One region of the Halomonas sp. 11-S5 genome, then DNA from elsewhere that is predicted to be linked to it. Evidence: riboswitches for the same ligand, from Rfam matches in the RefSeq annotation. Region 1 holds a riboswitch; each other region holds the start of a gene.
What was found. Region 1 has a riboswitch for thiamine pyrophosphate ahead of thiC (phosphomethylpyrimidine synthase ThiC). Riboswitches for the same ligand answer to the same signal wherever they lie in the genome.

Region 1 (7,318 bases):
GTGACCGACATTTCCCGTGCCGTGGACTTCTACTCACGGGTGCTGGGACTGGAAGTGCGCTACCGCGACCGCGAGCGCGTCGACCTGATGCTGGGCGATGTCGCCCTACGCCTGCACTGGACCGCCACCGACGTCACCCCGCGGGCCGCCACGCCCACGCCCGGCAGCCTGGATCTCTGCCTGCGTAGCCTGCTGCCGCTCGACGAGGTCCAGCGCCATCTGGAGGCGCTGGAGGTCGAGGTGGAACTCGGCCCGGTGGCCCGACAGGGCGCCACCGGCGAGATCACCTCGCTCTACCTGCGCGACCCGGACGGCAACCTGCTGGAACTCAGCCGCCCCGTGAAGCCCCGGACCGACTGAGGCCCGGTGGCATTGTCGTCCTCGACCGGTATGATTGGCGTCAGCGATTCGCTCTACGAGGACGCCCCATGAACGACCAGCTGCCACAGGACGACGACCGCGCCATTGCCAAACGGGGCTCCGCCCCCGACACGACCCTTCCCATCGTGGTGTACGTGCTGCACCTGGCCGGCATGATCACCGGCGGCCTCACCTCGCTGGTCGGCGTGGTGATCGCCTATGTCTACCGCGGCAAGGGGCCGGCGTGGCTCGACGAGCATTATCGCTACCAGATCCGGACCTTCTGGATCGCCCTGCTCTACTTCGGCATTTCCGGCCTGCTGACCCTGGTCCTCATCGGCTTTCTCACCTGGCTGGCCGCGGTGGTGTGGCTGGTGATCCGTTGCGTGAAGGGGCTCAAGGCCCTCAACGAGCAGCGTGCGCCGGACAACGTGGACAGCTGGTGGGTCTGATCCATGGCAAGAGGTGAGTCCAGCTGGAGTACCCTCCAGGCCCGTGCCATCGCCACCCTGTGGCGCCGCCTCGCCGGTCGCCGCCTCGCCACCCTGTGGCGGCTGGCCCGACTGGTCGGCCCGCTGGTGGAGCAGCTGAGCCGCCGGGAGCGTCGGGTCACCCGCACCAACCTGGCCGAGGTCTACCCCTCCCGCAGCCCGGCCGAACGTCGCCAGCTCTCCCGGCAGAGCCTGACTCACTCCACCGCCACCATGCTCGAGCTGGGCTTCGCCTGGATGGGCGACCCCGACCGCGTCGAGGCCTCGATCCTCAAGGTCCACGGCCGCGAGCTGCTCGACGAGGCCCGCGCCGAGGGGCGCGGCGTCATCGTGCTGGCCCCCCACTTCGGCAACTGGGAGGTGCTCAACTTCTGGCTCTCCGGCCACTTCCCCTTCACCGCCATGTACGAGCCCCCCAAGCTCGCCCCGCTGGACCCGATCATCCGCCAGGGCCGCGAACGCCAGGGGGCGAGCCTGGTGCCCACCAACTCCCGCGGCGTGGCCGCCCTGCTCAAGGCGCTCAAGCGCTCCGAGGCCGTGGGCATCCTGCCCGACCAGGAGCCCGACTGGGGCAGTGGCGTGTTCGCGCCCTTCTTTGGCCGGCTCGCCTACACCGCCACCCTGCTGCCCAAGCTGGTGGCGCGCACCGAGGCGCGGGTCGTCACCGGGGTGGCGCTGCGTCTGCCCGGCAAGGGCTTCGCCCTGCATTTCCTGGCCGCCGACGCGCGGGTCTACGACCCTGACGAGGTCACCTCAGCCACCGGCGTCAATGCCAGCGTGGAGGCCGCCATTGCCCTGGACCCGGCCCAGTACCAGTGGGAATACAAGCGCTACCGCAAGACCCCGGAGGAGGCCGAGGGCCGCCCCGACTTCAAGCGTTTCCGGCTCTATTGATCGCCACGGAGACCCGATAGCCCGCCTTGCCGGGCTGGCAATGGTGTCTCTTCCTGCTACAGTAGAACCTCGCTTGACGGGGTGCCGTTGAAGACGGCTGAGATCATGCGCTTTCGAGCATGGATCCCGTTGAACCTGAACTGGCTAGGACCAGCGTAGGGATCAAGCGACACGCCTCCATGGCACCCCACGCCTGGCGGCCCCTGTCCTCCCTGCTGTCCTCCCTGACAATCGCAAAACCCTCAAGGGAGAACACCATGAGCAAGACCGCCCGTTTCCTCGCCGAGACCGCCCGCGTCGACGCGGCCGCCGTCCAGCCGCTGCCCGGCTCGCGCAAGATCTTTGTGACGGGCTCACGCCCCGACATCCGGGTCCCGTTCCGCGAGATATCGCTCTCGCCCACCAGGACCTCCGGCGCCTATGAGGAGAACCCGCCGCTGCTGGTCTACGACACCTCCGGCCCCTACACCGACCCGGCGGCCGAGATCGACCTGCGCCGCGGCCTGCCCGCGCTGCGCCACGCCTGGATCGAGGCGCGCGACGATACCGAACTCCTCGACGGCCCCACCAGCGACTACGGCCGGCGCCGGGCCAACGACCCGCTGCTCGCCCCGCTTCGCTTCGACCTGACCCGCACGCCGCGTCGCGCACGCCCTTCACAAGACGGCCAGGCAGGGAACGTCACCCAGCTGCACTATGCCCGCCAGGGCATCATCACCCCGGAGATGGAGTTCATCGCCATCCGGGAAAATCAACGTCGACAAGCCCAGGGGACGGCAGAGGTGGAGCGCATCCTGGGCCACCAGCACCCCGGCGAGAGCTTCGGTGCCCGGCTGCCCGAAGAGATCACCCCGGAGTTCGTGCGCGCCGAGGTCGCGGCGGGGCGGGCCATCATCCCCTGCAACATCAACCACCCGGAATCCGAACCGATGATCATCGGTCGCAACTTCTTGGTGAAGATCAACGGCAACCTGGGCAACTCGGCGGTCACCTCCTCCATCGAGGACGAGGTCGACAAGATGACCTGGGGGATCCGCTGGGGGTCGGACACCATCATGGACCTCTCCACCGGGCAGAACATCCACGAGACCCGCGAGTGGATCATCCGCAACGCCCCGGTGCCCATCGGCACCGTGCCCATCTACCAGGCGCTGGAGAAGGTGGGCGGCGTGGCCGAGGACCTGACCTGGGAGGTGTTCCGCGACACCCTGATCGAGCAGGCCGAGCAAGGCGTGGACTACTTCACCATCCACGCCGGGGTGCTGCTGCGCTACGTGCCGCTGACCGCCAAGCGGGTCACCGGCATCGTTTCCCGTGGCGGGTCGATCATGGCCAAGTGGTGCCTCTTCCATCACCAGGAGAGCTTCCTCTACACCCACTTCGAGGAGATCTGCGAGATCTGCAAGGCTTATGATGTGGCCTTCTCGCTGGGCGACGGCCTGCGCCCGGGCTCGGTGGCGGACGCCAACGACGAGGCGCAGTTCGCCGAACTGGAGACCCTGGGCGAGCTGACCCATATCGCCTGGCGGCACGACGTCCAGGTGATGATCGAGGGTCCCGGCCATGTGCCCATGCACCTGATCAAGGAGAACATGGACAAGCAGCTCACCGAGTGCGACGAGGCGCCCTTCTACACCCTGGGGCCGCTGACCACCGACATCGCGCCCGGCTACGACCACATCACCTCCGGCATCGGCGCGGCGATGATCGGCTGGTACGGCTGCGCCATGCTCTGCTACGTGACTCCCAAGGAGCACCTGGGCCTGCCCAACAAGGACGACGTCAAGACCGGCATCATCACCTACAAGATCGCCGCCCACGCCGCCGACCTCGCCAAGGGCCACCCGGCCGCCCAGCGCCGTGACAACGCGCTCTCCAAGGCGCGCTTCGAGTTCCGCTGGGAAGACCAGTTCAATCTAGGCCTCGACCCGGACACCGCCCGGGAATACCACGACGAGACCCTGCCCAAGGACTCGGCCAAGGTGGCCCACTTCTGCTCCATGTGCGGGCCCAAGTTCTGCTCGATGAAGATCAGCCAGGAGGTACGTGACTATGCAAGCGAACATGGCCTGGACGGCGATCAGGACGCCGTCATGAAGGGCATGGAGGAGCAGGCCGAGAAGTTCCGCCGCGAAGGCAGCGAGCTCTACCGGGAGGTATAAGGCTCGACGCGGGCCTTGAAAACGGAATGTCCCGTTGCTACTTGGTAGCAACGGGACATTCTCCAAATGATATGCCGACCCGGGCGCCCGCGCGAGTCAGAACCGAAAAGTCAGGCCGAGGCTGACCGCCTCGAAGTCGATATCGGACGTGTCCAGATAGTGCATGTAGTCTGCACCGATGGCCAGGTTCGGTGTCACGTCATAGCTGGCACCGGCACCGTAGGAAACATCACTCTCGCTGTCCCTCGTCCCGTCGAACTCCACTTCAGTGGCCCCCAGCACACCATGGACCTTGAACTCCGGGGTGATCGGCAGCATGCCCTTGACATAGCCCCCGGCAAGATAGTCGAGGTTCGCCGGGCCATCGGACCCGCCGGTGCCCAGATGTCCCTCGATGGCCAGGTAATCGTTGAGTTCGACGCCACCACGTAACCTCACACCGACGCTGTCGAGGCCATCGCGGTACCCACGCCGGTCGAGCTCCCAGAACATGGCATCGACACCCGCATAGGTGGTCGGCTGGTAGGCCAAGGGCCCGCTCTGCGCCTGAACTGCCCCGGTGAAAAGCAGCGCTGCCAAGGATGCGGCGCCAATGACTGACGTCTTCATGGCCATCTCCCTTTGATTGGCTTGCCCACTTTGTCGTCGACGCCCGTGGTGCCTTACGAACCCATCCGGGCACTCACCTCCACGGCCATGTCAGGCCAGTACCGGCCCGCTGACGCGATGCAGACAGGTGGCTGCGGGACGGGCGCGGCATCCTCCAACGACAAGCGCCCCCGCTGGAAACCCGGCGGGGGCGCATTTCAGGGCATGGCGGCGTGGAACCTGCCCGGAGATCAGAAGCGGAACGTCATCCCGAGGCTGGCGGCGTCGAAGGTGTAGTTCGACTCGTCCAGGTAGCGCATGTAGTCGGCTCCCACGGCGAGGTTGGGCGCCACGTCGAACTCGGCCCCGGCGCCGTAGGAGAAGTCGCTCTCGTCATCGGTGTCGAAATCTACCTCGCTGAAGCCCGCCAGGCCGTAGAGGCGGAATTCCGGGGCGATTGGCAGGGTCCCCTTGGCATAGACGCCGGCCAGGTAATCCAGCTCGGCCGGGCCGTCGGAGCCACCGGTACCGAGATGGCCCTCGAGACCAAAATAGTCGTTGAACGCTACGCCACCGCGCAGGCGCAGGCCGGTGCTATCGAAGCTGCCACCTTCATCGGGGTCGAGTTCCCAGAACATGGCGTCACCGCCGAGGTACGGGCTCGGCTGGTAGTTCATCGGGCTGCCCTGGGCATGAGCGGTGGCCGCGGCCAGCAGCAGGGCGGCGGAGACGGCGGAAATCGTGATGGTCTTCATGGTGAACCTCCCAGTTAGGAAACAGTGTTTCCCTATACAGGATTCATTCTGGTACAGCTTCGACCAAAGTGCAAGATGTTCCGCCGCCAGCGCCCTGCCAGGGGAGAGGGAGACGGCAGGGTGCCCGGCATCAAGCCGTCCAGGTCACTGCATCCCGCACTGCAACATGCTAGATTCCCCTTGCCCGAGGGCCATTCGCCAGGCACCCCCTGGCCGCAACGCCCGCGCCCCCGACACCCCTGACAGGACGCGCCATGAACGACCCGATACTGGTACTCAACTGCGGCTCCTCGTCCATCAAGTTCGCCCTCGTCTCCACCTCTCCCGACCAGCCTCGCCTGGCCGGCCTGGCCGAGCGCCTGGGCGGCGAGGAGGCGCGTCTCACCGGGGTCGACGGCGCCGGCCATGAATTCTCATGCCCCCTGCATGGCGCCAGCCACACCGAGGCCATGGCGGCCATCTTCGAGCGCCTGGAGGGGTTGCACCCCGTGGCGGTGGGACATCGCATCGTCCATGGCGGCGAACAGTTCACCCAAGCGGCAAGAATCGACGATGTCGTAGTGGCGGCCATCAAGGCGACCACGGCCCTGGCCCCGCTGCACAACCCGGCCAACCTGGCGGGGGTCAAGGCGACCCTGGAGCTCTTCCCCGACCTGCCTCAGGTGGCGGTCTTCGATACCGCCTTCCACCAGACCCTACCCCCTCGTGCCTATCGGTATGCGCTGCCGGAAGGGCTCTATCGCAACCACGGCATCCGCCGCTATGGCTTCCATGGCAGCAGCCACGCCTATGTGAGTGCCCGGCTCGATGCCCTCAGCGGGCGGCTCCATGGCGGCTGGCTCATCGCCCACCTGGGCAATGGCTGCTCCACCTGTGCGGTCTGGCAGGGACACAGCGTCGATACCAGCATGGGGCTGACGCCCCTGGAGGGGCTGGTGATGGGCACCCGCAGCGGCGACGTGGACCCGGGCCTGCATGCCCACCTGGCCCGCCAGCTGGGCTGGTCGCTGGAGCGCATCGATACCCTGCTCAACAAGGAGAGCGGCCTGCTGGGACTCTCCGGCCTCTCCAACGACATGCGCCGTCTCGAACAGGCCGCCGCCGAGCATCATGCGGGCGCCGAGTTAGCCATCGAGGTGTTCTGCTACCGCGTGGCCAAGTCCCTGGCGGCCCTCTCCTGCACGCTGCCCCGCCTGGATGGCATCGCCTTCACCGCAGGCATTGGCGAGAATGCCAGCGCCGTACGCGCGCGGGTCATCGAACAGCTGCCCCACTTCGGCCTGCGGCTGGCCGCCAAGGCCAACGCCGCCACCGTGGGCGGCCGCGAAGGCCGCATCGACCTCGACCAGGGCGGACCCCAGCTATGGGTCATCCCCACCGATGAGGAGGGCCGCATCGCCGAGGAAACCCGCCAGCTGCTGCAGGAGCACCCGTATGACGCCACTTGATCACCGTCCCGAGCCCCGCAACCTGCTGCTGGTGCCCACCGACAGCGGCGTGGGCCTGACCTCGGCCTGCCTCGGGCTGATACGCGCCCTGGATACCCTCGGGCTCAAGGCCGGCTTTCTCAAGCCGTTCCGGCAAGACGAACTCAACGGCAACGGGCCGGACCGCTCCTGTGCCCTGGCCACCAGCACCCTGGGCCTGTCGCCTCCCGAGCCGCTCTCCCAGGCACGGCTGGAGCGCCTGCTGCGCGAGGACCGCAGCGACGAGCTGATGGAGGAGGCCGTGGAGCGCCATGCCCGGGTCGCCTCCCCGGACGCCGGCCAGGCCCCCGAGCTGGTGGTGATCGAGGGGCTCGCGCCCAGCCAGCACAGCAGCTATGCGACCCAGCTCAATGCTCAGCTGGCGCATGCCCTCAATGCGCGCATCATCCTGGTCGCCGACGGTGACCTGAGCGCCCCCCAGGAGCTGGCCGAGCGGCTCGACATGCATGCCCAGGCCTTCGATGGCGTGGACTCGCCGCGCACCCTGGGCTGTATCTTGATGCGGCTGCGCCCGCTGCCGAACGGCGACAGCCACACGCCCCTGGCGGCCCCGGAGCTCACCGCCCAGCGTGACGCGCAGC
Region 2 (7,318 bases), on a different contig from region 1:
GGTAGGCGGTCTGGTAGGAGCACATGCCCAGGGCGGCGAGCTCGGCGTCGCTGAGCTCGGGGTTGGGCACGTGGTGGAACTGGTCCGAGGGCACGACGACGTATTCGGCGAAGCCGCCGTCGGCACCGTGGCCGTAGTAGTCCGGGGTCAGGTTGATGTCGCGTCGGGCATCGGGGTAGAGGTTGAAGTCGAGCAGGCCGCGCTCGCCGATCCGCGAGGCCTCGACCCCCTCGCCTACCGCCACCACGCGCCCGGCGATGTCGGCACCTTGGATGCGTGGGAAGGTCAGGGTCGGTGTCCCGCCCATGGCAAAGGAGGTCACCTCGCCCTTCTTCACCGGATAGAGCCCCTCGCGGGCCTTGCGGTCGGTGTTGTTCTTGGCGGTGGCCGTGACTTTCACCAGCACCTCGCCGGGCCCCGGTCGTGGGGTCGGCACGTCGTCGTGGTAGACAAGCCTGTCGACGTCACCATGCCCGGTCAGCAGCATGGCGGCCATGGTATCGGGAAGGGTCTCGCTGCTCACTGGGTGCCTCCTTTCGTCTACGGGGTCGACTGGGTTAGACGATAGCAGACTTCCCCGTCCCGACGTCATCCCCTCTGGCCAGGGCAATCGCAGATGGAAGTAATGCTCGAGGCTGTTCCGGCGACAGGCCCCGGAGCGCCGGACCGTCGGGGAGGCGCTGTGAACCCCTCCCTGGGCGCTACCGACGCCATCCCTGGCGTAGGACCTCCCCTTCGACCTGTCCCCGGCGCCTCTCGCATTGGCTAACTGCAATTGCCCTGGCGTCTAACGTCAGGCGGCCACGTCGGGCTTATCCGCCGTCGCGGTGCCAGAAGGGCTGTCCCACCGTCGGCGTGCTGGGGCTGGCGGTCTGGCGCTGCTGCATCAGTCCGGCCAGGTAGGCCTTGCGGCCAGCGCGGATGGCCTCGGCGAAGGCCTCGGCCATCAGCGGCGGGCGATGGGCGCGGGCCACGGCGGTGTTGATCAGCACGCCGTCGAAGCCCATCTCCATGGCTTCGGCGGCCTGGGATGGCGCGCCCAGGCCGGCATCGATGATCAGCGGCACGGCGAGGCGCTGGCGCAGGGTCTCGAGGGCGTAGCGGTTCATCAGCCCGCGACCGGTGCCGATGGGCGAGCCCCAGGGCATCAGCGCCTGGCAACCGGCGTCGCGCAGGCGCTGGCAGAGCACCAGGTCGTCGGTGCAGTAGGGCAGCACCTTGAAGCCCTGGTCGATCAGTTCCCGGGCCGCCTCCAGCAGACCGAAGGGGTCCGGCTGCAGGTTGTAGTCGTCGCCGATCACCTCGAGCTTGATCCAGGGCGTGTCGAAGAGCTCGCGGGACATCTGGGCCAGGGTGATGGCCTCCCGGGCCGAGCGGCAGCCGGCGGTGTTGGGCAGCAGCCGGCAGCCGCTGTCGCGCAGGATCTGCCAGAAGGCGTCGCCGTCGCCGGCCGCGGGGTTCTGGCGGCGCAGGCCCAGGGTGACCATCTCGCAGCCTGAGGCCCGGATCGCCTCCTGCATCACCGTCGGCGAGGGGTAGAGGGCGGTGCCGAGCAGGAAGCGGCTGGCGAAGGCCTCGTCGTAGAGCGTCAGGGTGTCGTCGTGTAGCGCGTCCATCAGCCACCTCCTACCGGGGCCACGATATCGATGCGGTCGTCGTCCTGCAGGACCCGCCCGGCATAGGCGGAGCGGGGCACGAACTCGCCGTTGACCGCCACGGCGACCCGGCGGTCGGCGTAGTGCCAAGCGTGCAGGGCGTCGGCGAGCGGAGTGCCGGCGGGAAGGCGGGCGGTCTCGTCGTTGAGGCGCAGGGTGATCTCGTTCATGCAGTGGCCTCCTGCGGCGGGTGTGCCGCCAGAGTGTCGGCGAAGGGCCGGTCGCCGTGGTCCCGGATCCCGGCCAGCAGGTGGCAGACCACGGCCGGTGCCAGCAGGTAACCGTGCCGGAACAGGCCGTTGGCGGTGATCAGCCCCTCCTGGTGGGTGACATGGGGCAGGTTGTCGAGGAAGGCGGGACGCAGGTTGACCCCCTGCTCCAGGATGCGCGCCTCGGCGAAGGCCGGGGACAGGGTGTAGAGGGCGCTGCCCAGCTCCAGCGAGGACTGCAGCGACATGGGCGAGCGGTCCTCGCTCTCGATCTGGGTGGCCCCGATGACGAAGCGATCCCCCGGCTTGGGCACCACATAGAGCTGGTAGCGCGGGTGCATCAGCCGTACCGGCCGCGAGAGCCGGATCTCGGCGGTCTGCACGTGCAGGGTCTCGCCGCGCACGCCGCGCAGGCTCGGGTGGCGCTGCCGGGCGCCGGTGCCGCGACAGTCGACGACCAAGTCGAAGCGCCGGCGGCCGTTGGCGGTGACGACCTCGCCGGGGAAGGTCTCCACCGGGCAGTGGGCATGGCACTCCCCGCCCAGGGCGCGGATCTCGTCCAGCAGGCGGGTGAGCAGGGTACGGTTGTCCAGGTGGGCCTCGTCCGGCAGGTAGAGGCCCTGGCGGAAGCCGGGCGCCAGGTCGGGCTCCAACCGATGGATCTCACCGGCGTCGAGGGCCCGGCAGGGTGAGCCGCCGCCCAGCGCATGGTCGAGGTCGCGGCGGAACTGGGTGAGTTCGCCCAGGTCCTGGGGATGCGCCACCATCAGGCTACCGTGCTGTTGCCACAGCGATGGGGCGTCGAGGGCCTCGAGCCACGTCGGCCACTGGGCCAGGGCGAAGCGGCCCATGTCGTGGACGCAGCGCTCGGAGATCGCCGTCTCGCAGAGCGGGGCGACCATGCCGGCGGCGGTCCAGGCGGCGGCGGGCGGGGTGTCCAGGTCCCCGGCGTCATAGAGAGTGACGGCGTGGCCGTCGGCGAGCAGCTGCCAGGCGACCAGGCGCCCCAGCAGGCCGGCGCCGGCGACGGCGATGTGATCGGTGGTGGTTGTCAAGATAGCGGCCATCCTGCAGGAGACATGGCTGACCAGGCGGGATGGCGACAGGGGGCACGCAGGCGTGACATGCGCTTGTTCCCTCCGCAGGCATCAACCTGATCAGGTTCAACGGGTTCGGCCGTACCGATCTCAGCCCCCGTGCACGGCTTGCTGCGCGTACCGGGGCTCCCCGACAAGTCCTGCCAACTTAACCAAAGATGCCCGGGCACGCAATCTCGTCGCGTGCCCGGGCATCAATCAGTGTGGATGGCGTCCACTCCGGCTCAGGCGCAGTCGGCGGCCCCCTCGCCGAACATGTCGAACAGCAGCTCGCGGCCGAGGCCGGTCAGCACGAAGCGCTGCTGGTCGTTCCAAGTGGCGGCCTGGCTGGTCTCGAGGATGTGCTGGCAGGGCGCCCAGTCACGGTCGGCATCGCCGAGCGCCTTCAGGGCGGTGCGATCGAGGCCGCGGTGCGGGACGGTGACCGTCTCGAGGACATGCCCCTGGCGATAGAGCAGGGCGGCCATGTTGGAGAGGCACTGGCGCAGGCTACGCTGCATGCCGGTGGTACTGGGGGTGTCGTGTGTCATGCTGCCGCATCTCCTTGAGGGATTATGCTGCAGCGCATTATACATGCGACGAAGGTCGATGTCATACCAAGGTCTAAGATGTTCTGGTCTGCCGCAGACGGTGGCAATGCTCGAGGCTATTCCGGCGACAGGCCTTCGGGGAGGCGCTGTGAACCCCTCCATGGGCGCTACCGACGCCATCCCTGGCGTAGGACCTCCCCTACGACCTGTCCCCGGCGCCTCTCGCTTCAGTTAACTGCAATTGCCCTGCTAAGACGCTATCCCCCATCTCAGCCTTCCACTCGCCCCAGCAGCAGGAATTCGATCAGCGCCTTTTGAGCATGCAGGCGATTGCCGGCCTCCTGCCAGACCACCGCGCGCGGGTCATCGAGCAGGGTCGTGCTGATCTCCTCGCCGCGGTGGGCGGGCAGGCAGTGCAGGAAGAGCACGTCGTCCTTCGCCCGGTCGAGCATCGTCTCGCTCACCTGGAAGCCGGCGAAATTGGCCTCGCGCCTGGCCTGCTCCTCTTCCTGGCCCATGGAGGCCCAGACGTCGGTGGTCACCAGGTCGGCTTCAGCCACGGCCTGCAGGGGGTCGCGAAGGATGCTCACCCGGTCGCCGGCGGCGGCGAGGATGTCCTGGCGCGGCTCGTAGCCTTCCGGACAGCAGATGCGCAGCTGGAAGTCGAACTGCCGGGCGGCGTTGATCCAGGAGTGGCACATGTTGTTGCCGTCGCCGATCCACACCGCGGTGCGGCCCTTGACGCTGCCGCGCAGCTCGGTCCAGGTCATCACATCGGCGAGCAGCTGGCAGGGGTGGTAGTCGTCGGTGAGGGCGTTGATCACCGGCACCTTGCTGGCGGCGGCATACGCCTCCAGGCCCTCGTGGGAGAAGGTACGGATCATCACCGCGTCGACCATCTCCGCGAGCACCCGCGCGGTATCTGCGATGGGTTCGCCGCGGCCGAGCTGGGTATCGCGGGGCGAGAGGAACAGCGCATGGCCGCCGAACTGCGCCATGGCGGTCTCGAAGGAGACCCGGGTGCGGGTCGAGGACTTCTCGAAGATCATCGCCAGGGTGCGGTTGGCGAAGGGCGTGTAGGTCGGCCCGTGGGTCTTCAGGCCGTTCTTGATCGAGATGGCGCGCTGGATCAGGTAGCGCAGCTCGTCCGGACTGAGGTCAAGCAAGGTGAGGAAATGGCGGGTGGCCATGGTGTCGCTCCACGGGAAAAAACGACCATCCTAGCCAGCCCACGGGGGATGCGCAACGCGCCCGTCATCAGTAGAATGGCCCTCATCCACAAGGCCGACCAGCATACTCGGGTATTGCCCGGGCGCTTGCCGGCCTCGATCTATCGAGGCCCGGGCCATCGAGACCCGGCCACACGAGAAAGGGAGATGTCATGAGCACCACCGTCGAGAACATCCAGCGCCAGATCGGCGAGAACCCCATCCTGATCTACATGAAGGGCACCCCCCAGCTGCCGCAGTGCGGCTTCTCCGCCCAGACCGTCCAGGCCCTGATGGCTTGTGGCGAGCGCTTCGCCTTCGTCAACGTCCTGGACAACCCGGACATCCGTGCCGAGCTGCCCAAGGTGGCCAGCTGGCCGACCTTCCCGCAGCTGTGGGTCGAGGGCGAGCTGGTCGGCGGCTGCGACATCGTGGTCGAGATGCATCAGAACGGCGAGCTGGAAAAGCTGGTCAAGGAAGCCGCCGCCAAGCACAACCAGACTTCGTCTGGAGCTTGAAGCCATAAGCTTGAAGCTTGAAGAAAAAAGTTCTTCGCAAATTGGCGTGAAAACAGCGGGAATGTCGCGTAGGCCGGATAAGCCGGAGGCGCATCCGGCGTGACGATGGTGCCCTCGCCATGCCCGGTGCGCTGGCGCTTACCGAGCCTACGGGGTCAGATGGCCAGCCGGTATCGTGCGGTCAACGATCACGCCAGTCTGCGATGAACCAGAAACAACACCCCCGTAGCAGTGCTGCGGGGGGTTGCTATTGGGGGCAAGCTTATGCTGCTTTCCAGCTTCCAGCTTCCAGCTTCCAGCTTCCAGCTTCCAGCTTCCAGCTTACGGCTTACGGCTTACGGTTCCTCGTCCAGCCCCTGCTCCTTCTGGGCCAGGGCCCAGCCGCCCAGGTCCTTGTAGCGGTTGACCATGGCACAGAACAGCTCGGCGGTGCGCTCGGTGTCGTAGCGCGCCGAGTGGGCGGCGCTGTTGTCGAACTCGATGCCCGCGGCGCGACAAGCCCGGGCCAGCACGGTCTGGCCATAGATCAGGCCGCCGAGCGATGCCGTGTCGAAGCTCGAGAAGGGATGGAAGGGGTTGCGCTTGATGCCGCAGCGGTTGACCGCCGCATTGAGAAAGCCGTGGTCGAAGGCGGCATTGTGGCCGACCAGCACGGCCCGGGTGCAGCCATGGGCCTTGATGGACTTGCGCACGGGTCGGAAGATCTCGCCCAGTGCCTCGGCCTCGCTGACGGCCACCTGTCGGCGCAGCGGGTCATCCAGCCGGATCCCGGTGAAGTCCAGCGCCGACTGCTCCACGTTGGCCCCTACGAAGGGGGTGACATGGTAGGCATAGGTGGCGTCGGGGATCAGGTTGCCGTCCGGATCCATGGTCAGGGTGACTGCGGCGATCTCGAGGATCGCGTCGCCCTCGGGATTGAATCCGCCGGTTTCCAGGTCCACCACCACGGGCAGGAAGCTGCGGAATCGCTGCGCCATGAGTTCGCGGGCGATCGCCTCGCTCATGCACCCCTCCTTGTCTGGGCCATCGTGTCTCGAAACCGCGAAAGTCTAGCAGCTTGCCCTCCGCGAGTCGCGTCGCCGGTATTCGCTGCAGGCTCGGCGCGCTATAATCGCCCCTTCGAGAACGTTACTAGAGGAGCCTCAGCATGTCCGATGTCAAGAAGGTCGTGCTCGCCTATTCCGGCGGCCTGGACACGTCCGTCATCGTCAAGTGGTTGCAGGAAACCTATGACTGCGAGGTCGTGACCTTCACTGCCGACATCGGCCAGGGCGAGGAGGTCGAGCCGGCCCGTGCCAAGGCCCAGGCGCTGGGCGTCAAGGAGATCCACATCGAGGATCTTCGCGAGGAGTTCGTGCGCGACTACGTCTACCCGATGTTCCGCGCCAACACCCTCTACGAGGGCGAGTACCTGCTCGGCACCTCCATCGCACGCCCGCTGATTGCCCGTCGCCTGATCGAGATCGCTAACCAGTCCGGCGCCGATGCCATCTCCCATGGCGCCACCGGCAAGGGCAACGACCAGGTGCGCTTCGAGCTCGGCGCCTACGCGCTCAAGCCAGGCGTCAAGGTGATCGCGCCGTGGCGCGAATGGGACCTGACCTCCCGCGAGAAGCTGATGGCCTACTGCCAGCAGCACGACATCCCGGTGGACTTCTCTTCCAAGAAGAAGAAGTCGCCGTACTCGATGGATGCCAACCTGCTGCACATCTCCTACGAGGGCGGCATTCTCGAGGACCCCTGGGCCGAGGCCGAGGAGGACATGTGGCGCTGGAGCGTGTCGCCGGAGGCCGCGCCGGACACGCCCACCTATATCGAGCTGACCTTTGATCACGGCGACATCGTGGCCATCGACGGCGTGCCGATGAGGCCCCACGAGGTGCTCGAGAAGCTCAACATCCTGGGCGGCGACAACGGCATCGGCCGCCTCGACATCGTCGAGAACCGCTATGTGGGCATGAAGTCCCGCGGCTGCTACGAGACCCCGGGGGGCACCATCATGCTGCGCGCCCACCGCGCCATCGAGTCGCTGACCCTCGACCGCGAGGAGGCGCACCTCAAGGACGAGCTGATGCCCAAGTATGCCGAGGTGATCTACAAC
Region 3 (7,318 bases), on a different contig from region 1:
CCGGTCGTTGAGGCGCACCAGGATCTCGTCGGCCCCCTTGACCACATGGGCATTGGTCATGATGTAGCCGTCTTCATCGAAGATGAAGCCCGAGCCCAGCGAGCGGCGCTCCTGGTTGCCCTGGCCCCGGCCGCCGCCGGGGGGCATGGGGATGCGGTCACCGAAGAAGTGCCGGAAGATCTCGGGTATCTCCTGGCCGCCGAACTGGCCGCTGGGGGGTGCCTGTCGCTCGACCGTTCGGGATGTCGAGATGTTGACGACGGACGGGGCGGCGTCCTCCACCAGTTGGGTGAAGTCCGGCAGGCGCTGTTGCGCCAGCGCGGGCTGGGAAGCGACAACGAGAAGTCCCAGCAGCACTAGCCAGGAAAGCGTGCGTGTCTTGACTGTCACGATGGGCTCCTGTGGCATCGGTTGGATGGTGTCATGGTCGGCAGCGGTACCCTCCGTGGGGGCCGTCATACGCCGATATCCTCGTCATACTCCTTCTCGGAGTGTGGCTTGACGGGCGAATCATCATTGCATTCGGGCTCGTGCATGAAGGTGCGGGTCGTCTCGACGCTGCCCAGGTCCTGAATGGTGCGTCGCCCGAGCAAGACCGGGTAGTTCATGTTGTCGCGATCCTCCAGGCTGAACTGCTCCTCACGAAGCGTCTCTCCCATGCAGATCGTCATCAGCACGACGGGCCGGCTCTCTTCCCCTCCGGCACCAACCACACGCAGGTCGCGAAACACCGGACGCTCGAAGGTCTTCGAGACGACATCGTCCGTCTCTTCATCCTCGACCTCGACGGTAAAGCGAACCCAGTCCTCTCCGTCGCGCTCGAACGTCTCGATCTCCTCGGCCTGCATCGATGATGTCAGGGCACCGGTATCCAGCTTCACCTTGACCTCCGTGCCCCACGGCTCGATGGTGGCCTTCTCGATCCAGCCATAGGTGGCGGTGTCGGCCGCCTGGGCGGCACTCCCCAGCAGTCCGGCGCCGAGCAAGGCCAGCAGTGTTCTCGGGATCGGTCTGTGCATGCGTTTCCTCCTTGACTACACGTGGGTGATATCGGTGATGCGAATGACAATGCGTCCATGGCCCATGGCCTCGTTCTGCGACCTTGCTTGTGGAGAAGGAGTTCCGTCATCGCCGAGAGGCGCCCCTCGAGAGAGACGTTTGGGGTGCGTTGCCGGGCGCGCCGGCAAGCCCACGGGAATCGGGCCCGGGTGGTCGCCAGGGGAAGGCGGCGCTATGATGTCCCTCGATCCCGTCGCTATCGGCCAGCCAGGCCACGATGCGAGGCGCGATCCCACCATCCATTCACTTGTCGCCAGGGGAGTCCCGCTGCCGCACGCGTCGGCCGGGGCTGAGAGAGCGCATGGCGCTGACCCTGGAACCTGATCCGGTTCATACCGGCGGAGGAAGTGCGACATGCCTTACCTGACGTCTGCCGTGCTCGGCGCGGCGCTGCTGTGCTTTGCTTTCCTGGGCCTGCGGGCCCGCCGGGCCGATGGCCCCCTTGACGACTATGTCACCGCGCGCAACTCCCAGGGCGCCCAGTCGCTGGGCCTCTCCTTCCTGGCCTCGGGGATGGGCGCCTGGATCCTCTTCGCGCCGCCCGAGATCGGCGCCTTCGTTGGCCCCTTGGCACTGGCCGGCTATGCCATCGGCTCGGCGCTGCCGTTCATCGTGCTGGGGCTCTACGGCCCTGTGATCCGGCGCCACCTGCCGGAGGGGCGCAGCATCGGCGAGTTCGCCGAGGCCTGCTATGGTGCCGGGGTACGGCGCTGGGTATCGCTGGTCTCGGTGCTCTACATGGCCTGCTTCCTGGCCGCGGAGCTCACCGCCATCGGGGCCATCACCGCGCTGCTCTCGGATGTGCCGCCGGCGCTGGTGGTCATCGGCGTGGCGGTCGCCACGCTACTCTACACGGCGGTGGGCGGCCTGCGGGCGAGCCTGGCCACCGACCGCTGGCAGGCCTGGCTGCTGGTCGCGCTGCTGGCGGTGGTTGGCGGCGTGGCGCTGATGCGCCTGCCCGAAATGCCGGTGGACGCCACGCTGCCCTCTATTCCCACCGGCAGCGCCCTCGCCGTGGCGCTGACCCTGGTAATCGCGGTGACCGCGGCGAACCTCTTCCACCAGGGCTACTGGCAGCGGGTCTGGGCGGCGCGGGACGACCGCGCCCTGGGGCGCGGCGCCTGGCTGGGCGGCGGCATCACCGTGCTGGTGGTGATGGCGGTCGGCGGCCTCGGCACGCTGGCGGCCATGGCCGGCGTGGCGTTGGGCGAGCCGCCGATCCCCTTCTTCGCGCTGCTCGCACAGGCGCCGGGCTGGCTGGCCCTGCCGGCGCTGGTGCTGGCGGTCACCCTGGTCGCCTCCAGCGTGGATACCCTCCAGAACGGCCTCGCCTCGCTGGTGGTGGCGGGCTCCGGCCGGCGTGGGCTCTCCCTCGGCGCGGCCCGCTGGGTCACGGTGGCGCTGATGGTGCCGGTGGTGATCGTGGCGCTGCAGGGGCTCTCGGTGCTGCGGCTGTTCCTGATCGCCGACCTGCTCTGCGCGGCCATCGTGGTGCCGGTGCTGCTGGGTCTCTGGTCGCGGATGAGCGCCACGGCCGCGGTGGCCGGCGGCGTGGCGGGCATGCTCGGCGCCATCCTGCCGGGCTGGGTGGCCCAGGGCAGCCTCGCGGCGGGCGTGCTGGCGGCCAGCTTCCCCGGCAGCATCCCGACCCTGCCGCCGTTCCTGGGGGCGCTGGTGGCCTCCACCCTGGTCAGCCTGCTGGTCGCCGGGCTCCGGCTGGCGGGGAGGGGGCGTCCGGCCTGAGCGGTTGCCAGGCCGCGCCAGGAAGGCCACTCTCTGGGGATCCATTATGATCGATCAGAGGAGGCCCCCATGAGCGATATCCCGAAGGATCCCCGTCGCCGCCACTCCGCCCCGGTGGTGGACGGGGTCGGCAAGTCCGCCAGCCGCGCGATGCTCCGGGCGGTGGGCTTCACCGACAGCGACTTCGCCAAGCCCCAGGTGGGCATCGCCTCCACCTGGAGCAACCTCACCCCCTGCAACAGCCATATCGACGAGCTGGCCCGCCGGGCCAGCGACGGCGCCGATGCGGCCGGCGGCAAGGGGGTGATCTTCAACACCATCACCATCTCCGACGGCATCGCCAACGGCACCGAGGGCATGAAGTACTCGCTGGTGTCGCGGGAGGTGATCGCCGACTCCATCGAGACGGTGGCCGGCTGCGAGGGCTTCGACGGCCTGGTGGCCATCGGCGGCTGCGACAAGAACATGCCGGGCTGCCTGATGGGCCTGGCGAGGCTCGATCGCCCCAGCGTCTTCGTCTACGGCGGGACCATCCTGCCCGGCGAAGGCCACACCGACATCGTCTCGGTGTTCGAGGCCATGGGCGCCTACAGCCGCGGCGACCTGGACCTGATCGAGGTGAAGCAGATCGAGGAGACGGCGATTCCCGGCCCCGGCTCCTGCGGGGGCATGTACACCGCCAACACCATGGCCTCGGCCATCGAGGCGCTGGGCATGAGCCTGCCGGGCAGCTCGGCGCAGAATGCCGTCTCCCGGGACAAGCGAGAGGACTGTGAGGCCGCCGGTGCGGCGGTACTCACGCTGCTCGAGCGCGACATCAAGCCCTCCGACATCATGACCCGCCAGGCCTTCGAGAACGCCATCACCATGGTGATCGCCCTGGGCGGTTCCACCAATGCGGTGCTGCACCTGATCGGCATGGCCAGCACCATCGGCGTCGCGCTCTCCCTTGAGGATTTCACCACCATCGGCAAGCGCGTGCCGGTGGTGGCCGACCTGCGGCCCAGCGGCCACTACATGATGAGCGAGCTGGTGGCGATCGGCGGCATCCAGCCGCTGATGAAGACCCTGCTCGACGCCGGTCTGCTGCACGGCGACTGCCTGACCGTGACCGGCCAGACGCTGGCCGAGAACCTGGCCGATGTCGCCCCCTATCCCGATGACCAGCAGATCATCGCGGCGCTGGATCGGCCCGTGAAGGCCGAGAGCCACCTGCGCATCCTCTACGGCAACCTTGCGCCGGAAGGGGCGGTGGCCAAGATCACCGGCAAGGAGGGAACGCACTTTGCAGGCTCCGCCCGGGTTTTCGGCTCCGAGGAGGAGGCCCAGGCGCGCATCAACGACGGCACCGTGGTGGCCGGCGACGTGGTGGTGATCCGCTACGAGGGACCCAAGGGCGGCCCCGGCATGCGCGAGATGCTCACGCCCACCTCGGCGATCATGGGCCGGGGGCTCGGCAGCGAGGTGGCACTGATCACCGACGGGCGCTTCTCCGGCGGCAGCCACGGCTTCGTGGTGGGCCACGTGACCCCCGAGGCCTTCGACGGCGGCCCCCTGGCGCTGGTGGAGGATGGCGACCTGATCACCCTCGATGCCGAGGCCGATACCATCGACGTCGACCTGCCTGACGAGGAGCTGATGCGCCGTCGTGCGGCCTGGCGCCAGCCCGAACCGCGTTATGCGCGGGGGGTGTTGGCCAAGTACGCGCGAACGGTGAGCTCGGCCTCCACCGGGGCGGTGACCGATCTGCCGGAGTGATGCTCCCCTGCTTCTGCTGCCTCCCCGTCCGCGGCCTGCGTCGTTTTGCCGCGGTGTCCCGTCAGGCACCGTGTGGCCCCGGCACGGCCGTGCGGTGCCCTCCTGTCGTTGGTTGACCTTCATCACCCCCGGGCACCGAGGCCGGCGGCTTGGACTATCCTGTGTCAAGACGGGCTCGCTTCGAATGGCGACGGAGCCTGCCGAGGTGTTCGAGGACCTGGCCTGGCCTCGAGCATGCGGTTGATCACACTTGGTCGATGACAGGGAGACGCGCCATGACCCAGGACGGCAAGCCAACCCCCGACGCGGAACGTGACCTCGCCTCGCGTTTCCCCACCGCCTACACCATCCTCTTCGGCCTGATCATCCTCGTCGCCGCCCTGACCTGGATCATCCCGGCCGGACAGTACGACCGGGCCATGAACGAGGAGGTCGGCCGCGAGGTGGCCGTGCCCGGCACCTACCAGACGGTGGAGTCCAACCCGCAGGGGTTCGTCGAGGTCATGCTGGCCCCCACCGCCGGCTTCTACGACCCGGACAGCTATGCCGCCAACGCCATCGATGTGGCGCTGTTCATCCTGTTCCTCGGCGGGTTCCTGGGCGTCATGAACGCCACCGGGGCCATCGACACTGGCATACGCAGCGCCATGCGACACCTGGAAGGCCATGAGATCTGGATGATCCCGATCCTGATGACACTGTTTGCCCTGGGCGGAACGACCTATGGCATGGCGGAGGAAACCCTCGCCTTCTACGCCATCCTGATCCCGGTGATACTGGTGGCCGGTTACGACGCCGTCACCGGCGTGGCCATCATCCTGATTGGCGCGGGCATCGGGGTACTCGGTTCCACCATCAATCCATTTGCCACCGTCATCGCGGCCAACGCGGCCGATATTCCCTTCACTGATGGCATCGTGCTGCGGTTCATCTTGCTGATCGGCGGCCTGCTGATCTGCATCGCCTATGTCATGCGCTATGCCGCACGCGTCAAGGCCGACCCCTCCCGTTCTGTGGTTGCCAAGCAGTGGGACGCCCACCGGCGCCTGTTCCTGAAAGGGCAGGAGGGCGACGACATCGAGAACGCCACCCTCACCGCCACTCAGATCATCGCGTTGACGATCTTCGCCCTGACCTTTGCGGTCATGATCTGGGGCGTCTCCACCCAGGGCTGGTGGATGGCGCGCATGGGGGCCCTGTTCTTCGGCGCCGCCATCGTGATCGGCCTCGTCGCCCGTCTGGGCGAGAAGACGCTGACCAGCAGCTTCGTCGACGGGGCCCGGGAGCTGCTGGGCGTGGCCCTGGTGGTCGGCCTGGCACGCGGCATCGTGGTGATCATGGAGCAGGGCATGATCGCCGACACCATCCTGCACAGTGCCGAGGCGTCGCTGGGGGACCTGCCCCAGCTCGCCTTCATCAACCTGATGTTCTGGATCGAGGTGGGCATGAGCTTCTTCGTGCCTTCGTCCTCCGGCCTCGCGGTGCTTTCCATGCCGATCCTCGCCCCGCTGGCGGACTTCGCGAACGTCGGGCGGGACCTGGTGGTGACCGCCTACCAGTCCGCCAATGGCCTGGTGAACCTGATCAATCCCACCTTCGCGGTGGTGATCGGCGGCCTGACCATCGGTCGCGTCTCCTACGACCGCTGGCTGGTCTTCATCTGGCCGCTGCTGCTGATACTGACCCTCTTCATCAGCCTGGTCATCAGTCTCGGGGCCCTTCTCTGATGAAGGGGGTGAATAACAGCCGTGACGAATGGCCGTGTTCAACGCCCATGACGCCCGACGGAAAGGAGTGCTGCCATGACTGACCCTTCCCATGACGCGCCGCCCGACCTCGGCGTGCATTCCGAGACCGGCATCCTGCGGCAGGTGATCGTCTGCCGGCCGGGCCTGGCCCACCGGCGGCTGACCCCCTCCAACTGCGATACCCTGCTCTTCGACGACGTCTTCTGGGTCAAGCAAGCCCAGAAGGATCATGACGTCTTCGCCGGCGTGATGCGGGGAAGGGGCGTGGAGGTCCTCGACGTCAACGCGCTGCTGGCCGAGACCCTCGATATCCACGAAGCCCGCGCCTGGGTGCTGGACCACCGGATCACCTGGAACCACATCGGGGTGGGCATGATGTCGGACCTGCGCGCCTGGATGGACGAGCTGCCGAGCAGGACCCTGGCCGAGTTCCTGATCGGCGGCCTGGAAGTGGGTGACCTGCCCTTCGACCCGGTGGGGCTCTTCGGCAACCACCTCGGCCACTTCGGCTTCGTGCTGCCGCCCCTGCCCAACTTCCTGTTCACCCGCGACAACAGCGCTTGGATCCACGGTGGCGTCACCCTCAACCCGATGTTCTGGAGTGCCCGCCAGCCGGAGACCCTGCTGATGGCCGCCATCTACGCCTTCCATCCGGCCTTCGCGGGCCGAGTGAAGGTGCATTGGGGGGATCCACTGGCCGACCATGGCCTCGCCACCCTGGAAGGCGGCGACATCATGCCGGTGGGGCACGGCACGGTGCTGGTGGGCATGGGCGAGCGCTCCTCGCCCCAGGCCATCGGCCAGCTGGCGAAGGCGCTGTTCGAGGAGGGCAGCGTCCACCGAGTAATCGCCTGCCAGCTCCCCAGGGCCCGGTTGGCCATGCACCTGGACACGGTCTTCACCTTCTGTGGCGGCAACGTGGTGACCGCCTTCAAGGAGGTCGCGGATGGGGTGGTCTGCTACGACCTGCGTCCCGGCGAGGAGGGCAGGACGCTGGCCTTCCGCCAGGA
Region 4 (7,318 bases), on a different contig from region 1:
TCGAGGCCCAGGGCGGCACCGCTGACGGACAACACGATGAGCAGGGCCAGGGCCACCAGCCCCGGCCACCGATGCAGCACACGAATCACGGGCCGGACCCTCACATCTCGTACTTGAAGCTGGCGATGTAGCGGCGACCGCGTACCACCTCGCCGGCATTGGCACGGTTCAAGGGGATATTGATTTCCCGCGGGGACTCACGCCTATCTTCAACCGCCGCATCGACATGCAACGTGTACCCTTGCTCGAACAGCGCCTCGTTGAGATCCAGCGTGAATTCCAGGGTCTGCCCCTCGCCAACACTGGCACCGGTGATGCCATCGACCTGCGCCGTGTCACCGTTCGTGGCGCGATACCAGCCCGTCAGGTCCTTGTAATATTTGGACTTCTCACCGGCCATCCAGAGACTGCCGACATAAGCGCCGCTGGCGTCGGTAACGTAATAGGCCAGGTAGGCGCCATTGCCGCCGTAACGATTCAGCTGAGTGGTGAACGTCACTGGTGCCGCCGAGGCGATTGCCGGAAAGGTCAGCGCAGCGGCCAGCGTGAGGGGGACGAGGATCGATTTCATCGTGTCTTCTCCTTGCGGTTCGCGACCACAGTCATTGCCTCGGCCTTACTTGGTGTTCACCTTCGGGGTCGAGCCCGGCGTGAACAGGCCGTTGTCCGGGGGCGCGGTAGTGCCGGCGGGGGCGGGTCCGGCGGTGGCGCCGTCGTCGTCCTCCTCGTCCTCGTCCTCGTCCTCGTAGCCCTCGTCGTCGTAGCGTCTGCGGTTATCGGTATCGCGCTCCATGCCCACGCCGGGGCCTCCCGCCGGCCCAGTAAACTCCGCCTGGCTGACCGCACCGTCTCCGTCCCGGTCGAGCCACTGGACGCTGCGCTCGGCACGTATGCGCATCAGCAGCGCCTGGATCTCGTCGACGTCGAGCTGGCCGTCGCCGTTGGCGTCCGCCTCGGAGAAGCGGGCCGTGACCCGTTCCCCGGACGCCGAAGCCTGCATGGGCGGGGCGGCACCATCCCCCGAACCCCGATCCGGACCGGCATTGGCCAAGCCCGCAACGGCGGCGGTGAGAACAGTGGCACCAATCAAGAGCTTGCCTTGATACATGGGTTTTCTCCCGTAATTGCTGCGAGGATTGCGGCCGCGGCGGACCGCGACCTCGCAGACGATTGTGATCACGGGTGGTGGAGGGAATATGGGCGAATCGGGGAGAGAGTATGAACGTCGCGGCGGAGGGCCTTAGTCCACGGCCTCGAGACGGTAACCGACGCCGTACACCGAGCGGATCAGCTCCTGGTCGCCGCGGATCGCCGCCATTTTTCGCCGGAGGTTCTTGACGTGGGTGTCCACCGTCCGGTCGGTGACCACGCGGTGGTCGTCGTAGAGGTGATCGAGGAGCTGGTCCCTCGAGAACACCCGGCCGTGGTGCGCTGCCAGGCTGGCGAGCAGCCGGAACTCCACCGGCGTCAGCGACAGGGGCTCGCCGTCGAGGCTGGCGCGGTAGCCGGCCTCGTCCACCACGAGCCCACGGCCCGTATCGGCGCCCGGGTCCGTGCGGCTCCGGCGCAGGATGGCCTTCACCCGCGCCACCACCTCCCGCGGGCTGAACGGCTTGCAGATGTAGTCGTCGGCACCGAGCTCCAGGCCGAGGAGGCGGTCGATCTCTTCCACCCGGGCGGTGACCATGACCACGGGTACCTCGCTGAAGCCGCGGATCTCACGGCACACGCTCATGCCATCCTCGCCGGGGAGCATGAGGTCGAGGAGCACCAGGTCGGGCCGATTCCGGCGAACCCAGGGCACGACGTCGCGGCCGTCATCGAGTAGGTGCGGCTCATAGTCCGCCCTGCGCAGGTAGTCGGCCAGCAGCCCCGCCAGCCGGGGCTCGTCTTCCACGATGAGGATGCGTGCACTCATGCCCCGGATACCCTCCCCGTTTGTCGTGCCCCGTTGACCCGGTCCGCCATCGGCAGCGTCAGGCGTATGCCAACGCCGCCGATGGGCGAGGGGTACGCCTCGATCCAGCCACCATGGGCCTCGGCGATGTTGCGGCATATCGCAAGGCCGAGGCCCGCGCCGCCGCTGGAACGGCTGCGCGAGCCCTCCACCCGGTAGAGCCGCTCGAACAACCGCTCCAGGGCCTCGGCGGGCACACCCGGTGCGGAGTCCTCCAGCCGCAGCACGGCCTCCCCGTCCCGGGTGGTGAGCGACAGCCGCACCTCGCCATCGCGGTCGGTATAACACAGGCTGTTGTGCAGCAGGTTGCCCAGGAGCTGGTTGACGCGGCCGCGATCGGCGGTGACCGTCACCGGCACGCCAGGCACCTCCAGGGCCAGAGCCAGGCCGGCGTCCGCCATCCTCGAGCGCCACTGCTCGGCGCCCGCCCGCACCAGCGCGGCGAGATCCAGTCCCTCCATGCGGTAGTTCAAGGCACCGGCATCGGAGAGGGAGAGCTCGTAGAGGTCGTCGACGAGCTTGCTCAGGGTCGCGACGCTGCCCTGCAGGCCGGTCAGCGACTCCCGGGTGAGCGGACGCACCCCGTCCTCCATGGCCTCCAGCTCGGCGCGCAGCACCGACAGCGGCGTGCGCAGCTCGTGGGAGATGTCCGCCATGAATGCGCGGCGCAGGCGCTCGTTGCGTTCCAGGGTCTCGGCGAGGCGGTTAAAGTCGTTTGCCAGCTGGCCGAGCTCGTCACGGCGTGACTCGTCCACCCGGGTGTCGAATCGCCCGGCGGTGAGTGCCAGGGTGGCACCGGCGAGGCGGCGTACCGGCGCGAGGAATCCCCGGGCGAGCAGGAGGCTGACCACCGTGGCGAGCACCACGACGACCAGCGCGGTCATCCAGGCGGCGTCGAACTGTTTCTCCTGGAAACGCAGGGCGAGGTCGTCGGTGATACGCCCCGGCGGGCGGTAGACCAGCCAGCCCACGGTTGCGCCGTCCACCACGACCGAACGCGACTCCGTCTGGCCCGACACCACCTTCGGCCCGGCCACGTGCCGCCGGTCGGCGTCCAGCAGGGCGGGGCCGAAACGGACCGGGCCCTGCATGGACGGCACGTCCCCGGCAGGGCCGGTAAACAGGTGCCGGGAGCCGTCGCTTTCGTGGTCGTCGTCATCGTCGTCGTCCCCGCCATCCCGTTCCCGGTGTTCGCCCTCGTCGCGCTCGCGGTGATCGGCCTCCGCCTCTCGCTGGCGCCACAGCGCCTCCCGGAGCAGGCGCTGCCAGCGCCCGCCCTCGGATAGATTTTCCCAGTCCCCGGCCTCGCGATAGTAATCGGCAAGCACCGACGCCAGCGTGTCGATGCGCTCGCCCTCGCGCTCGCGGACGTAGTCGAGGAAATCGCTGCGAAAGGTCACCTGTACCGCGAAGGTCATGAGCACGACCACGCACAGCGTGACGCCCAGAATGGCGAGAAACAGCTTCGCAGTGATACCCGGTCGCCTCATGAACCCCTTCCAGTCACCTGTGCCTTGCCCATTGTCATGGCAGGCCGACTCACGAGCGCCAAGTATCCCGCGCGGAGTGCGCGACGCAAGCGCGATGGCGCCGACTCCCCGGTATCTTCATATTCCACCCACTATCGCCTCGCACCATTGCGAGTGAACCGACACGACCAAGGAGGCGTCCCCATGCAACTGCGCGATACACCGATCGATTACGGCACCATCAACCTCTGGCTCCACTGGCTCACAGCGGTGGCCACACCGCCGATTTCTCCGGGCTCTTTTCTCTGCCACCGCTAGTCGGGGACGACACCACGAGAGCCGGCTCACCGCGGAGGCGCATCCGGCGTGACGATGGTGCCCTCGCCATGCCCGGTGCGCGGGTGCTTATCGAGCCTACGGGGTCAGATGGATAGCCGGTATCGTGCGGTCAACGATCACGCCAGTCTGCGATGAACCCGCTTTCCTTCCGGCTTCCACCTGCTGGCCTAACCCCGGGCCTTTACAGCCAGGGAGCGGGCAGGGATAGTGGGGACTGACGACAGGGGCGCCGCGGCGACATCGCCACGGCTGAGACGCACCCTCGGAACCTGACCCGGATAATGCCGGCGGAGGGAGTCGTGCGGCCCCGGCCCTGCCGCCGCGCCGCACCTCCCGCGCCGGGGAGGCCCCATGCTTGCCATCGATCCCGCCGCGCACCTGGCCCGGGTGCGCGAGACCAGCCCGCTGGTCCACAACATCACCAATCATGTCGCCATGAACAGCATGGCCAACGTGCTGCTGGCCATCGGCGCCTCGCCGGCCATGGTCCATGCTCGCGAGGAGGCCGCCGAGTTCACCGCGCTGGCCGGCGCCCTGACGATCAACATCGGCACCCTCTCGCCCCACTGGGTCGAGGCCATGGAGGCCTCCGCCCTGGCCGCCGGGGAGACGGGGCGGCCCTGGGTGCTGGACCCGGTGGCAGTGGGCGCCACGCGCTATCGCCGCGAGACCGGCGCGCGACTGCTGGCGCTCGCACCGGACGTGATCCGCGGCAACGCCTCGGAAATCATCGCCCTGGCGGGGCAGGCCGGCGGCGGGCGGGGCGTGGACAGCACCGACCCGGCCGAAGCGGCCCTCGACGCCGCCCACCGGCTGGCCCGCCAGACGGATGGCGTGGTCGCGGTGACCGGCGAGGTGGATCTGGTCACCGACGGCCGGCGGATCGCCCGCCTGCGGGGCGGCCACCCGCTGATGCCCAGGGTCACCACCCTGGGCTGTGCGCTGACCGGCGTGGTGGCGGCCTTCCTGGCTGGCGCCGATGATACCTTCGAGGCGACGGTGGCGGCGCTGGCCTGCTACGCCGTGGCCGGCGAACTGGCCGGCGAGGTGGCGCGAGGCCCGGGAAGCTTCGCCGTGGCCTTCCTCGATGCCCTCTATCACCTGGATGCAGAGGCCCTGGCCGAACGGACTCGACTGGAGGTTCACGATGCGCCTTGATCTCTCGCTCTACCTGGTCACCGACCGCGAGCTCTGCGCGGGCTCGGGACTGGAGGAGACCGTGGTGGCGGCAGTGCGTGGCGGCGTGACACTAGTGCAGCTACGCGACAAGCATGCCAGCGACGCCGAGCTGGTCGACCAGGCGCACCGCCTCAAGGCGGCGCTTTCCGGCAGCGGCGTGCCACTGATCATCAATGACCGGCTGGAGGTGGCCCTGGCAGCCGGTGCCGACGGCCTGCACCTCGGCCAGGACGACGGCGACGTGGCCGAGGCCCGCGCCGCCCTGGGCCCGGAGGCGATTCTCGGGCTCTCGGTACAGACCCATGACCAGCTCGCCCGCCTCGACCCGGCGGCGCTGGACTACCTGGGGCTGGGCCCGGTGTTCGCCACCCCCAGCAAGCACGACCACGCCACACCGCTGGGCTTCGACGGCCTGGCCGTCCTGGTGGCCGAAAGCCCCCTGCCGAGCGTGGCCATCGGCGGGCTCAAGGCCGAGCACCTGGCCGCGACGCACCGGGCCGGCGCCCACGGCCTGGCGGTGATCTCGGCGATCTGCGGCAGCCCCGACCCCGAAGCCGCCGCGCGGGCCTTTGCACGGCCGCCTCGCCACTGACCACCCAAGACGCCGTCACCGCGGCAAGCGCGGTGACGGCGTGGATCGGGGCAGGTCGAGATCAGGCGTCCGAGCGCGGATGCCCCGGGTGTCGGTGGTAGCCGTGCAGCATGCCGGCGATGAGATTGTCGCCTCGCTTGCGGCTCTCGAGGAGCGCTCCGAGGACATGCAGCGGGATGAGGACGAGGATGGCGTTGGCCATCAGCTCGTGGGCCTCCTCGACCCACTCGACGCCCCAGAAGAGATCGGTCTCCTCCATCATGTAGCCGGTAGCGCCCAGCCCCAGCAACAGGGCCAGCAGCGTCAGCATCATCACCGCCCCCAGCGGGGTATGGGTGATACCGGGCGACGACGAGGCCGTGTCGACATTCCCTTTGGGCGGCTGGCGCAGCGAGGCCCGCAGGCGGCGACGCGTCGGCCAGAAACTCGCCCAACGCGCCGACCAGGGGCCAACGAACCCCCACAGGATGCGCACGCCGATCAACGCCACCACGCCATAGCCGATCCACTGGTGCCAGGTCTCACCGGTTTCGGTCAGGAAGTAGTTGGCCAGGAAGCCGGCCACCAGTGACCAATGGATGACTCTGACCAACGGGTCCCAGACGCGGACCCGTGGGCTGCTCGCATTGCCGGTCATGGCCTGGCCTCCGCTCAGTCGACTTCCTTCTTGACGATATCGCCGTTGACGGGGTTGAAGTAGATCTCGACCCGACGCTCCTGGTCATCCCAGCCGTAGATCTCGTAGCAGCTGCCGGTGGTCTTGAACGTCTTGACCTTGTAGCCCGCGTCGGCCACCTGCTGCTTCATCTGGTCTTGGCTCATCCACTCGCTCTCGGGCGCGTCGGTACAGTTCGGCCCGGCCAGGGCAGAGACGCTTGCCGCCAGCAGGCTGGATGCCACGATGCCCTTGAGTACAGTGCGCTTCATTGGAAAACCTCCAGAAAGTCAGTGACAGACGACCACCTGACCGTCGGCCGGTGGCAGTTCCCGACGGCAGCCGCCGGAAGGGAACAGGGTCATCATGGTCAGCCAGACTTACGAAAGACTTAACGCCGTGGAAAAACTTCACCGGTGGGGTCGACGGGGGGCAGACGGCGGCGTCTCAGGAGGTCGGCCGGCGCTTCAGGGTGGTGCGCCGCTCGTGGTAGGCGATCGACAGGCCACTGACGATGATCAGTGCGCTGCCGACGAACACCCAGAAATCCGGCATCTCGCCCCAGAACCACCAGCCCAGCAGCACCGCCCAGAGCATCGCAGTGTAGTCGAAGGGGGCAGCGATGGCCGCCGGAGCATGGCGGAAGGCCAGGGTGATGAAGGCGGTGGCCCCGACGCCGAAGAGCCCCGACCCCGCGAAGGCCAGCCAGTGCCAGGGATGGGGTGTCTGCCACACCCAGGGCAGCGTCAGGGCGGTCATCACGAAGGGCACCAGGGTCATGTAGAAGACCATGGCCCAGAGGTGCTCGGTACCGCCCCAGCGCCGTGCGGTGATCATCATCAGCGCATAGAAGACCGCCGCCCCGATCAGCGCCAGGGCGCCGGGGTCGAAGGCCTCGCCGCCGGGACGCACCACGATCAGCACCCCGGCGAAGCCCACCAGCGAGGCCGCCAGCACCGGCCCCGCGATGCGCTCGCCGAGCAGCGGCACCGAGAGCAGGGTGACAAACAGCGGCGCCACGAAGGCGATGGCGGTGGCCTCGGCCAGCGGCAGCAGGGTCAGGCCCAGCACGAAGCAGAACATGGTGCCGGTGTAGATCAGCCCGCGCAGCAGGTGGATCCCGGGGC

Region 2: linked by a shared signal. The riboswitch ahead of thiO (glycine oxidase ThiO) and the one ahead of thiC (phosphomethylpyrimidine synthase ThiC) in region 1 are both predicted to bind thiamine pyrophosphate.
Region 3: linked by a shared signal. The riboswitch ahead of OP497_RS15825 (sodium:solute symporter) and the one ahead of thiC (phosphomethylpyrimidine synthase ThiC) in region 1 are both predicted to bind thiamine pyrophosphate.
Region 4: linked by a shared signal. The riboswitch ahead of thiM (hydroxyethylthiazole kinase) and the one ahead of thiC (phosphomethylpyrimidine synthase ThiC) in region 1 are both predicted to bind thiamine pyrophosphate.

What each region holds. Positions count from the first base shown of each region.
Region 1 covers NZ_JARANW010000006.1:16,967-24,284, forward strand. The annotation lists gene OP497_RS06530 (VOC family protein) at 1-360, shown strand, start outside; gene OP497_RS06535 (DUF4870 domain-containing protein) at 429-812, shown strand; gene OP497_RS06540 (lysophospholipid acyltransferase family protein) at 816-1,745, shown strand; TPP riboswitch at 1,813-1,924, shown strand; gene thiC (phosphomethylpyrimidine synthase ThiC) at 2,003-3,907, shown strand; gene OP497_RS06550 (porin family protein) at 4,004-4,516, opposite strand; gene OP497_RS06555 (porin family protein) at 4,747-5,250, opposite strand; gene OP497_RS06560 (acetate kinase) at 5,505-6,698, shown strand; gene pta (phosphate acetyltransferase) at 6,685-7,318, shown strand, end outside.
Region 2 covers NZ_JARANW010000013.1:2,026-9,343, reverse strand. The annotation lists gene OP497_RS10475 (zinc-binding dehydrogenase) at 1-496, opposite strand, end outside; gene OP497_RS10470 (thiazole synthase) at 813-1,616, opposite strand; gene thiS (sulfur carrier protein ThiS) at 1,616-1,825, opposite strand; gene thiO (glycine oxidase ThiO) at 1,822-2,919, opposite strand; TPP riboswitch at 2,982-3,104, opposite strand; gene OP497_RS10455 (hypothetical protein) at 3,186-3,491, opposite strand; gene argF (ornithine carbamoyltransferase) at 3,761-4,681, opposite strand; gene grxD (Grx4 family monothiol glutaredoxin) at 4,873-5,217, shown strand; gene rnt (ribonuclease T) at 5,553-6,221, opposite strand; gene OP497_RS10435 (argininosuccinate synthase) at 6,365-7,318, shown strand, end outside.
Region 3 covers NZ_JARANW010000031.1:10,194-17,511, forward strand. The annotation lists gene OP497_RS15815 (DegQ family serine endoprotease) at 1-390, opposite strand, end outside; gene OP497_RS15820 (ATP-dependent zinc protease) at 456-1,019, opposite strand; TPP riboswitch at 1,305-1,424, shown strand; gene OP497_RS15825 (sodium:solute symporter) at 1,414-2,802, shown strand; gene ilvD (dihydroxy-acid dehydratase) at 2,872-4,560, shown strand; gene OP497_RS15835 (YfcC family protein) at 4,836-6,287, shown strand; gene OP497_RS15840 (arginine deiminase) at 6,363-7,318, shown strand, end outside.
Region 4 covers NZ_JARANW010000004.1:188,081-195,398, reverse strand. The annotation lists gene OP497_RS05205 (DUF2271 domain-containing protein) at 101-571, opposite strand; gene OP497_RS05200 (hypothetical protein) at 617-1,108, opposite strand; gene OP497_RS05195 (response regulator) at 1,241-1,918, opposite strand; gene OP497_RS05190 (ATP-binding protein) at 1,915-3,447, opposite strand; TPP riboswitch at 3,978-4,078, shown strand; gene thiM (hydroxyethylthiazole kinase) at 4,117-4,923, shown strand; gene thiE (thiamine phosphate synthase) at 4,913-5,536, shown strand; gene OP497_RS05175 (cytochrome b/b6 domain-containing protein) at 5,598-6,173, opposite strand; gene OP497_RS05170 (PepSY domain-containing protein) at 6,188-6,463, opposite strand; gene OP497_RS05165 (DMT family transporter) at 6,639-7,318, opposite strand, start outside.